DNA from 3 places in the Streptomyces sp. NPDC007264 genome. Region 1 is predicted to be linked to each of the others. Evidence: riboswitches for the same ligand, from Rfam matches in the RefSeq annotation. Region 1 holds a riboswitch; each other region holds the start of a gene.
What was found. Region 1 has a riboswitch for cyclic di-AMP ahead of ACFYMU_RS27275 (transglycosylase SLT domain-containing protein). Riboswitches for the same ligand answer to the same signal wherever they lie in the genome.

Region 1 (3,266 bases):
CCCGCGGCCAGCAGCGGTCCCAGGGACGGCCGCGCCAGCAGGGAGGCGTACGGGGAGCCGAGGGCCTCGGCCGCCGCGCCGGCGTCGAGCACGTGGTCGCCCAGGCGGACGCCGACGGTGCGCTCGTCGGAGCCTGCGGGGGAGAACACGCCGTAGGGGAGGTTGTGCGGGCCGAAGGGGTCGCCCTCGGGGACGTCGAAGGGGGGCATGGGATGCTGCCTCGCTCTCGTGCGTTCCGGTGGTGCCGTGCAGGGGTGGTTGCAGGTGGTCGCGGCACACGTTACGGGTGGGCCGCCCGTCGTGGACAGCGTCTACCGGCTGCGGCGGCGGACGGACCCGCACCCACCGGACCGTTCTCCCACAGCTCCCAGCACCACGAGATGATCACGTGGCTGCGCGACCGCTTCGAAGGCGGGGTGCAGGTGCGCGAGTGATGCGCTTCGTGTGCTGCGGCACGGGGTTCGCGTCGTCGCGGCGGGTACGGCATCTGGCCGCGGCGCACGGCTGGATCCTCGTCCGGTTCGCGCCGAGCACGCCGGGGTGTTCCATCCGTATTCTCTGATCATGGCCGCACCCCTTGCATATGCACTCATCGCCACCGACCTGGACGGAACCCTGCTGCGTGGTGACGACACGCTCTCCGACCGGTCGAAGGCCGCGCTGGCGCGGGCCGTGGCGGCCGGCGCCCAGCACCTGGTGGTCACGGGGCGTCCGGCGCCCAGGGTGCGGCCGCTGCTCGACGACCTGGGCAGCAGGGGGCTCGCGGTGTGCGGACAGGGCGCGCAGGTGTACGACGCCGGCGCGGACCGGCTGCTGTTCTCCGTCACGCTGGACCGGGAGTTGGCGGAGACCGCGCTCGGCAAGGTCGAGGCCGAGGTGGGGCAGGTCTACGCGGCCGTCGACCAGGACGGGGTGCACGGGCTCACCCTCGTCGAGCCCGGCTACCGGATGCCGCACCCCACCCTGCCCGCGGTGCGGGTCGAGCGGCGCGACGACCTGTGGTGCGAGCCCATCAGCAAGGTGCTGCTGCGCCACCCCACCCTGTCCGACGACGAGTTGGCGATGGCGGCCCGCGGTGCGATCGGGTCGCTGGCGACGGTCACCATGTCGGGGCCCGGAACCGTCGAACTCCAGCCGTGCGGCATCACGAAGGCGACGGGACTCGCGCTGGCCGCCGAGCATCTGGGCCTGAGCCCGTCCCGGACCATCGCCTTCGGCGACATGCCCAACGACATCCCCATGTTCGACTGGGCCGCGCACGGCGTCGCCATGGCCAATGCCCATCCCGAACTCAAGGCGGTCGCCGACGAGATCACCCTGTCCAACGAGGACGACGGCATCGCCGTCGTCCTCGAGAGACTCTTCGGGGTCAGTACGCGCTGTTGACGTTGTCGATCGAGCCGTACCTGTGGGCCGCGTAGTTGCAGGCGGCCGTGATGTTCGCGATCGGGTCGTAGGGGTCGTACGCCGTGCCGGGCACGTGGTAGGTGCGGAAGGTCGGGTCGATGACCTGCAGGAGGCCCTTGGACGGGATGCCCTTCGCGGCGTTGCTGTCCCAGTTGTTGATGGCCCTCGGGTTGCCCGACGACTCGCGCATCACATTGCGGTAGATCCCGTTGTAGGACCCGGGAATCCCGTGCTTCGCCATGACGGTCAGCGACTGACGGATCCAGCCGTCGAGGCTGCCGCGGTAAGCCGTGGCGGTCGCCGGTGCGGCGGCGGGAGCGGCGGCCGAAGCGCTCGTCGCACCCACGACGGGAAGAGCGAGCACGGCGGCACCGGTCGCCGCGGCGGCGAGGGTGCGGCGGATGCGGGCGGCCTTGGACCGGTCGTTCCGACGGCGTGCGGGCAGGGCGAAAGCGGGCATGTCGTTTTCCTCTCCGGCGCCTGCGAGGTGAGCTGTCGGGTTCGGGCTGGGAGGTGCCCGGCCGTGTCCTCGGTTCCGAGGGCGTGGCTTCACCCCGAGCCGTTCCGGCGCGGTGTCCGGTTCGGCGACCTACCTGGGTCCCCCGCTCCTGCCGTCATCGGTCGATGGGCCCTCGAGCGGCGGCAGGATTCGGCGATCCGCTCGGGTCGAGAGGAAGGTAAGCGAGGGGAGATGTCGGGAACAAGCCGGAAGTCGCGGTCCAGCCGAAATGACCTTGAGATTCCGCAATGTGGATATTGGTCCCCCGTGGAGTCGGCAGTCAACATGCCCTTTGTAGAAGGAAAGTTGACTACATGACCGAAAAGAGCCATATAGTGGTGGCGTGACCGAATTCACTGGCGCCCTGCCGACGGTAAGGAACTTGGCGTTATGGGAAATCGGGTGCCAATTCGGGCAAATGGGGTGGAGGTCGCCGGCCCCCCCGAGGATCCCCGCACGCCTTCGATGTCCTGGTGGCGAAGGTCACAGGAAGTGAGCCCTTAATGCCCCCTATTCGGGCATTTCGCTGGTGCGGGGGAGGTGGGCGTCGTACGGGGAATCCGCGTCACCCATGTCCGGTGGAACACCACTTCGTCGCCGTCCCCGCAGACGAGCTCGTCCGACACGACGAACTCCGCCGCCGTGCAGACGATCCCGGAGTGCGTCTCCACCCTGGCGTCCCATCCCGTCTCCGGGCGGTGCATCCGCACGGACCGGTCCCAGCGGGCGCGGGCCGTCAGCGGGTCGGCGTCCTCGACGGTGTACGTCTCCCGGGCGTCCTCGGCGACCTCGAGACCGTCGGGGTACACCAGAACACCCTCCCGGCAGGGGGCGAGTTCCAGGCGCCACTCGCCCTTCGCCACGTCCCGGACCACCAGCCGGCTCGGGCGCGGTTCGTCGAGCGTGGCCGGGGAGCTGACGCCCAGCGGCTCGGCGTGCTCCGGCTCCCCGAACACGAGGGGCGGCCCCGACTGCGCCGTGCGCACGGGAAGTTCGAGCCGACTGCCCGACGGATCCAGGACGAGGCCCGCCTCCGCGCCCGGTTGCGGCCACAGCCACGGCCAGTACACGGAGGACACGGCTAGGCGGATGCGGTGGCCGGGCGGGAAGGCGTGGCCGGTGCCGCCCAGCTCGACCACCACGTCCTCGGTGGCCCCCGGGGCCCGGGAGGCCGTCCGGTCGCCGCCGGCACGCGCGGACAGGTCCAGGACGCCGCGGGTGACGAGGACCGACGTCCCGTCGGGCGCCACGTCGCACAGCCGGGCGACCACCTGCCCGCACGGCGCCGGGCAGGTCAGCCGCAGTCGTACCCGGGGCCGCCCCAGCACCCAGGTCTCCTCCTCCGCCCCGAACTCGAAGC
Region 2 (3,266 bases), on a different contig from region 1:
GCCGGTCCTGGACCGTCCTGAGCGACCACAGGTCGAGGACCGGGCAGCCGTACCGGTCGGCGATCGCCCGGACGTGCCCGTTGTAGGTGGCGATCTTCCCGCGCAGATGCTTGAGCACGGGCACGCCGCGCGTGTCGAAGCCGGTGGTCACCATGACGGTGCCGACGGCGGAGGCGAGATCGGCGACGGCGCGCTCGAAGCGCTCGGCGACGTCGTCGGGGTCGGTGCCGGGGCGGATGATGTCGTTGCCCCCGGCGCAGAAGGAGACGAGGTCCGGGGCGAGTCGGACGGCTTTCGGCACCTGGTCCGCGACGATCTGGTCGAGCAGCTTGCCGCGTACCGCGAGGTTCGTGTACTCGAAGTCGCCTTCCGGCCGCCGGTCGGCGAGGAGGACGGCGAACCGGTCCGCCCAGCCGACGAACTGCCCGTCGGGTCCGGGGTCGCCGACGCCCTCGGTGAAGCTGTCCCCCACCGCCACGTACGACCCGATCACTGATCTGCTGTCATTCTTCGAATCGTCTGCCACATCGGCTCATGATTCACCTCCGATGTGAGCTACGCGACCGTAGGAAGGGGTTGACGGGCGGTGAGAAAGACCACGGGGCGCATGCGGAACAAGCCTCTGCGTACGGTTGTTGAGCGACCCGCCGGAGCAAGGGCCGTCCTGCGCACGGGACACGGCTGAAGGCCGGCCCCCCGGGGAACGAGGGGTCCGGCCTTCGGGTCCGGCGGGCCGTTGCGGGTCAGCCGATGGACACGCCGTGCGAGCGCAGGTAGGCGACCGGGTCCACGTCCGAGCCGTAGTTCGGGGTCGTGCGGATCTCGAAGTGGAGGTGCGGTCCGGTGACGTTGCCGGTGGCGCCGGAGAGGCCGACCTGCTGGCCGCCGGCCACGGTCTGGCCGGCGGAGACGGACAGCTTCGACAGGTGGGCGTACTGCGCGTAGTAGCCGTCGGCGAGCCTGACGACGACCTGGTTGCCGTACGCGCCGCCCCAGCCCGCGGAGGCCACGGTGCCGGCGCCCACGGCCTTGAGGCTGCTGCCGGTCGGGACGGCGAAGTCGATGCCGGTGTGGTAGCCGCTCGACCACATGCTGCCCGCGACGTGGTACTTGGTGCCGATGGCGACGCCCAGGACCGGCATGCTGTAGCCGGTGGCGGCGGTCGCGGCCTTGGGAGCCGCCGTCGTCGTGGCCGCGGAGGTCTGGGCCTTCGCGGGTGACGGTGCGGCCGCGGCGGCGCCCAGCGCCAGCTTCTGGCCGGGGTGGATCAGCGACGGGTCGGAGCCGATGACCGTGCGGTTGTCCTGGTAGAGCTTCTTCCAGCCACCGGCGACGTGCTGGTCCGCGGCGATCGCGGACAGGCAGTCGCCGGGCTTCACCGTGTAGGTCTTGACGGCGACCGCCTTGACGGCGGCCTTCTTCGCTACCGGAGCCGCGGCCACGGCCTTGCCGGAGACGGTTGCCGCGGGGGCGGCGGCATGCGCGTCGGTGGCCCCCAGCAACGGCAGCGCGAGGGCGGCGCCACCGGTTCCGACAAAGGCCATGGAACGCATGAGGCGACGGGGCTTGGGACGGCGGTGCTTGCCTTTTGCAGGCATGTCGAATTCCTCTCCGGCGCCTGCGAGGTGAGCTGTCGGGTGCGGACTGGAGATGTCCGGTCGCGGCAGTGCGCGGCTTTACCCCTAGCCGTTCCGGAGACCGGAACAGGCGTCTTGCCTGTGGGTCCCCCGCTCCTGCCGGGCACGGGTAGAGGGTGTAAGCGCCGGGCGGCGGCAGGATTCGGCGTTCCACCCGGATCGAGGGGAACGTAAGCGACCCGGACGCATGGGGACAACCATCCGGTTTCCCCATTGGCCCATTTCTCTTGATCCATGCGGAAATTACCGGTGACCCTGTGTCGATACGAGATGCGGAGACATTCTCAATCGCCCCGAAAAGACGCCACAATTACGTGAACATGGCGACAGCGGAACGTCACAAATATGACGCTGCTCACGTATCGCAATTTCAGGGCGCCTCATTCCAGGCGGAGTTGGAATGAAGGCATCAATTCGGACAGAACACTCAGACGCGACACAGTCGGATAACCGTCGCATCGAGGTCACCCCGCAGGGCGGTCCGCAGTCCGTGATGCAGCAGCACCGCACCTCGATACACTTCGCCCGTTTCGCGGCATTCGTACCGTGCTTCCGGGTCAAGTCCGCGCAACCGCAGCGGAGCGACCGGCTCGCCGTAGTGCTGCGCCTGGAGCCAGGCGAGGACCACCGTCTCGTCCCCGAGCACGTACTGGACCGCGCTCAGCCCGCCCGCGGGAGGCCTCAGCCGGTACAGATCGCCGTGCTGGACGACGGGACGGATCTGCCGGTAGAGACCGACCCAGTCCCGCGCCTCGGCCAGCTCCGACTCGCTCCACTTCGTGAGGTCGCCGCCGACGCCGAGCACCCCGGCCATGGCACTCACGAACCGGAGACGCAGCGCGCTGACCCGCCCGTTGAGCTGCGTGTTCGGGCTGTCGGTGACCCAGGCGGCCATGACCCGGGCCGGATGGATCTGACTGAAGCCGTGCTGGATGGCGAGCCGGTCGAGCGGGTCGGTGTTGTCGGAGGTCCACACCTGGTCCGTGCGGCTCATGACCCCGAGGTCCACGCGTCCGCCGCCGCCGGAGCAGGACTCGAAGGCGACCGTGGGGTGCGCCGCCCGCAAGCGGTCCACCAGGGCGTACAGGGCGCGCACATGGTCGACCCACAGGCGTTGCGGATACGGGTCGCCGGGCCAGCCGGCATCGGTGAAGCAGCGGTTGAAGTCCCACTTCACGTAGTCGATCGGGGCACTGGAGAGCAGCCCGTCGAGCTGCCGCCAGAGATACTCCTGGACATCGTCGCGGGCGAGATTCAGTACGAGCTGATTGCGGAATTCTGTCCTGTTTCGCCCCTTTTGATGCTGTACCCAGTCGGGGTGTGCGCGGTAGAGGTCGCTGTCCGGATTGACCATCTCGGGCTCCACCCAGATGCCGAACTGCATCCCGAGGGCGTGCACGTGGTCGGCCAGAGGCGTGAGGCCGGACGGGAAGCGGTCGGGGTTGGGGCTCCAGTCGCCGAGTCCCGCCCGATCGCCGGTGCGGGCGCCGAACCAGCCGTCGTCGACCACGAACAGCTCGACGCCCATGGCCGCCGCCCGTCGTGCGAGCGCCCGCTGCTGCTCCTCGGAGATGTCGAACCCGGTGGCCTCCCAGGAGTTGTAGAGCACCGGCCGGTCCCGGTCCGCGT
Region 3 (3,266 bases), on a different contig from region 1:
CCAGGCCGTGGGCGTTCCCGGCCCCCGAGCGTGGCACGCTCGACAACGGCATGACCGTGCTGCGCTGTCACCGCCCGGGCCAGCAGGTCGTGGCCGTCGAGGTGCTCCTCGACGCGCCCCTGGACGCCGAGCCGGCCGGCCTCGACGGCGTCGCCACGATCATGGCGCGCGCCTTCTCCGAGGGCACCGACAAGCACTCCGCCGAGGAGTTCGCCGCCGAGTTGGAGCGCTGCGGCGCCACGCTCGACGCGCACGCCGACCACCCCGGCGTCCGCCTCTCCCTGGAAGTGCCCGTGTCCCGCCTCCCGAAGGCGCTCGGGCTGCTCGCCGACGCCCTGAGGTCGCCGGCGTTCGCGGACAGCGAGGTCGAGCGCCTGGTGCGCAACCGCCTCGACGAGATCCCGCACGAGACCGCCAACCCGGCCCGGCGCGCCGCCAAGGAGCTGTCCAGGCAGTTGTTCCCCGCCTCCTCGCGCATGTCGCGCCCGCGCCAGGGCACCGAGGAGACGGTCGAGCGCATCGACTCCGCGGCCGTCCGCGCCTTCTACGAGCGGTATGTGCGGCCCGCGACGGCCACCGCCGTCGTGGTCGGCGACCTCACCGGGGTCGACCTGGACGCACTGCTGGGCGAGACCCTCGGCGCCTGGACGGGGGCGCCCGCCAAGCCGCGCGCCGTGCCGCCGGTGACCGCCGACGACACCGGCCGGGTGATCATCGTGGATCGCCCCGGTGCCGTCCAGACGCAGCTGCTCATCGGGCGTGTCGGTGCCGACCGCCACGACCGGGTGTGGCCCGCGCAGGTGCTCGGCACCTACTGCCTCGGCGGCACCCTCACCTCCCGCCTGGACCGCGTCCTGCGCGAGGAGAAGGGCTACACCTACGGCGTGCGGGCGTTCGGCCAGGTACTGCGCTCCGCGCCCGACGGGACCGGTGCGGCGATGCTCGCCATCAGCGGCTCCGTCGACACGCCCAACACCGGCCCGGCGCTCGACGACCTGTGGAAGGTGCTGCGCACCCTGGCGGCCGAGGGGCTGACGGACGCCGAGCGCGATGTCGCCGTGCAGAACCTGGTGGGGGTGGCGCCGCTCAAGTTCGAGACCGCGGCGGCCGTCGCGAGCACGCTCGCCGACCAGGTCGAGCAGCACCTTCCGGACGACTACCAGGCGACGCTGTATCAGACGCTCGCCGCCACGGGCACGGTGGAGGCCACGGCCGCGGTCGTGAACGCGTTCCCGGTGGACCGTCTGGTGACCGTCCTGGTCGGCGACGCGGCGAAGATCGCGGAGCCGGTCGAGGCGCTCGGCATCGGCGAAGTGAGCGTCGTCCCGGCCGAGTAGGAGGGCGGGTACGCGCGCGTGGAACCGTGGAGGACACGCGCGCACGGCGACGGCGTCCCGAGGGGCCCCGGTGACTGTTCGGTCACCGGGGCCCCTGTCGTCGGTGTTTTGTCCGCATTGCCACGGAGGTTGCCCTTCTGCCCTGTGGGATGCGCTACAAATCCCGGGCTCGGTTTGTCGATCGGGAAAGGCCGCGCTTAGCGTCGGTCCGGCTGTCCGTCAGGCAGTAGGCCGCGTCCGCGGCACCGGACAGTCATCGCCGAGTCCCCGTACGGCGCGAGCCAGGGGAGCCGGGGACCCACCGCAGTCCCTGGGGTGAATCGGGCGCCGCCCGTAGGAGACCTTCCTGCTCCGAACCCGTCAGCTAACCCGGTAGGCGAGAGGGAAGGAAAGGACCAGTCACTTCATGGCGTTCACCTGCGCCGGCGGGAAGCACCGCCGTCCGAGCCGCGTGAAGCGCACGACCACGAACGCCGTGGGTGTCGCGGCGCTCACCACGACCGGTGTCATCGGCACCCTGTCCGCCCCCGCGTTCGCGGCCGGCGACCCCGTCGAGCAGACCGGACTGATGCGGGCCGTCTCGCTCGGCGACTCGGTCGCCGAGACGATCGACGCCCAGGCCGCGGCCCAGAAGCAGGCCGCCGAACAGAAGACGGCCGAGGAGACCGCGCGCAGGCGGGCCGCGGAGAAGGCCGCGAAGGAGCGTGCGGCGAAGGAGCGCGCCGCCCGCGAGGCTGAGCGCAGGCGCCTGAACGCGTACGTGGCGCCGATCCACGGCTCGTACGTCTCCACCGGCTACCGCACCGGCGGCTCCCTGTGGTCCTCCGGTACCCACACCGGCATCGACTTCCACGCCGCGACGGGCACGCCCGTGCACGCGGTCGGCGCCGGCACCGTCGTCGAGGCGGGCTGGGGCGGCGCGTACGGCAACCAGATCGTCATCAGGATGAACGACGGCACCTACACGCAGTACGGGCACCTGTCGTCCATCGGCGTCTCCGTGGGCCAGCGGGTCACCCCCGGCCGGCAGATAGCCCTCTCCGGGGCCACCGGCAACGTGACCGGGCCGCACCTGCACTTCGAGGCGCGTACGACCCCGGAGTACGGCTCGGACATCAACCCCGTCGCCTACCTCAGGGCCCACGGTGTGAACGTCTGACCGCGCGTCCCGATGGGGTGCGGGTGTCCGATGACCTCGGCCGACGGGCCGGGGTCATCGTCGTTTCGAAGGACTGCTGTCCAAAAAATATCCATGGATTCCGGTCCGCCGTCGGAAATTCCGGCCCGCTGCAATAGAGTCGGCTGAACACCCGCCGAGCGGCGGCGTTTCACGGGGATTAAGGCGGAGGTCGGACATGCGTATTCCGGCGCACTCGGTATGCACGGCGATCCGTGATGACATCGTCGCGGGTGTCTACGAGCGGGGCGCCCGGCTCACCGAGGAACTCCTCGCGCGTCGCTACGGCGTCTCGCGCGTCCCCGTGCGCGAGGCCCTGCGCACGCTGGAGGCCGAGGGCTTCGTCGTCACCCGCAGGCATGCCGGCGCGTGCGTGGCGGAACCCACCGAGCGGGAGGCCGCCGACCTCCTGGAGATGCGGATGCTGCTGGAGCCGCTCGGGGCCGCGCGGGCCGCGCAGCGGCGCACCGAGGCCCATCTGAAGGTGCTGCGGGGCCTGGTCCGGCTGGGGCAGGAGCGGGCCAGGAAGGGCAACAGCGACGATCTGCGCTCGCTGGGCGGCTGGTTCCACGAGACGCTCGCACAGGCATGCGGGAGCCCCGCGCTGACCTCGACGCTCGCCCAGCTGCGGCACAAGATCGCCTGGATGTACGCGGTGGAGGCGCCGGCCGACCCCGTGGAGTCCTGGGCCGAACACGGCGGCATCGTGGACGCCGTCGCGCGCGGGGACGGCGAGCGGGCGCGGACCCTCA

Region 2: linked by a shared signal. The riboswitch ahead of ACFYMU_RS15605 (peptidoglycan DD-metalloendopeptidase family protein) and the one ahead of ACFYMU_RS27275 (transglycosylase SLT domain-containing protein) in region 1 are both predicted to bind cyclic di-AMP.
Region 3: linked by a shared signal. The riboswitch ahead of ACFYMU_RS22980 (M23 family metallopeptidase) and the one ahead of ACFYMU_RS27275 (transglycosylase SLT domain-containing protein) in region 1 are both predicted to bind cyclic di-AMP.

What each region holds. Positions count from the first base shown of each region.
Region 1 is NZ_JBIAFD010000018.1:143,272-146,537, forward strand. It holds gene fahA (fumarylacetoacetase) at 1-209, opposite strand, end outside; gene ACFYMU_RS27270 (HAD family hydrolase) at 565-1,386, shown strand; gene ACFYMU_RS27275 (transglycosylase SLT domain-containing protein) at 1,370-1,867, opposite strand; cyclic di-AMP (ydaO/yuaA leader) riboswitch at 1,872-2,037, opposite strand; gene ACFYMU_RS27280 (CocE/NonD family hydrolase) at 2,407-3,266, opposite strand, start outside.
Region 2 is NZ_JBIAFD010000008.1:51,199-54,464, forward strand. It holds gene ACFYMU_RS15600 (SGNH/GDSL hydrolase family protein) at 1-493, opposite strand, end outside; gene ACFYMU_RS15605 (peptidoglycan DD-metalloendopeptidase family protein) at 744-1,598, opposite strand; cyclic di-AMP (ydaO/yuaA leader) riboswitch at 1,603-1,759, opposite strand; gene ACFYMU_RS15610 (alpha-galactosidase) at 2,065-3,266, opposite strand, start outside.
Region 3 is NZ_JBIAFD010000013.1:155,855-159,120, reverse strand. It holds gene ACFYMU_RS22985 (M16 family metallopeptidase) at 1-1,337, shown strand, start outside; cyclic di-AMP (ydaO/yuaA leader) riboswitch at 1,585-1,731, shown strand; gene ACFYMU_RS22980 (M23 family metallopeptidase) at 1,744-2,496, shown strand; gene ACFYMU_RS22975 (GntR family transcriptional regulator) at 2,693-3,266, shown strand, end outside.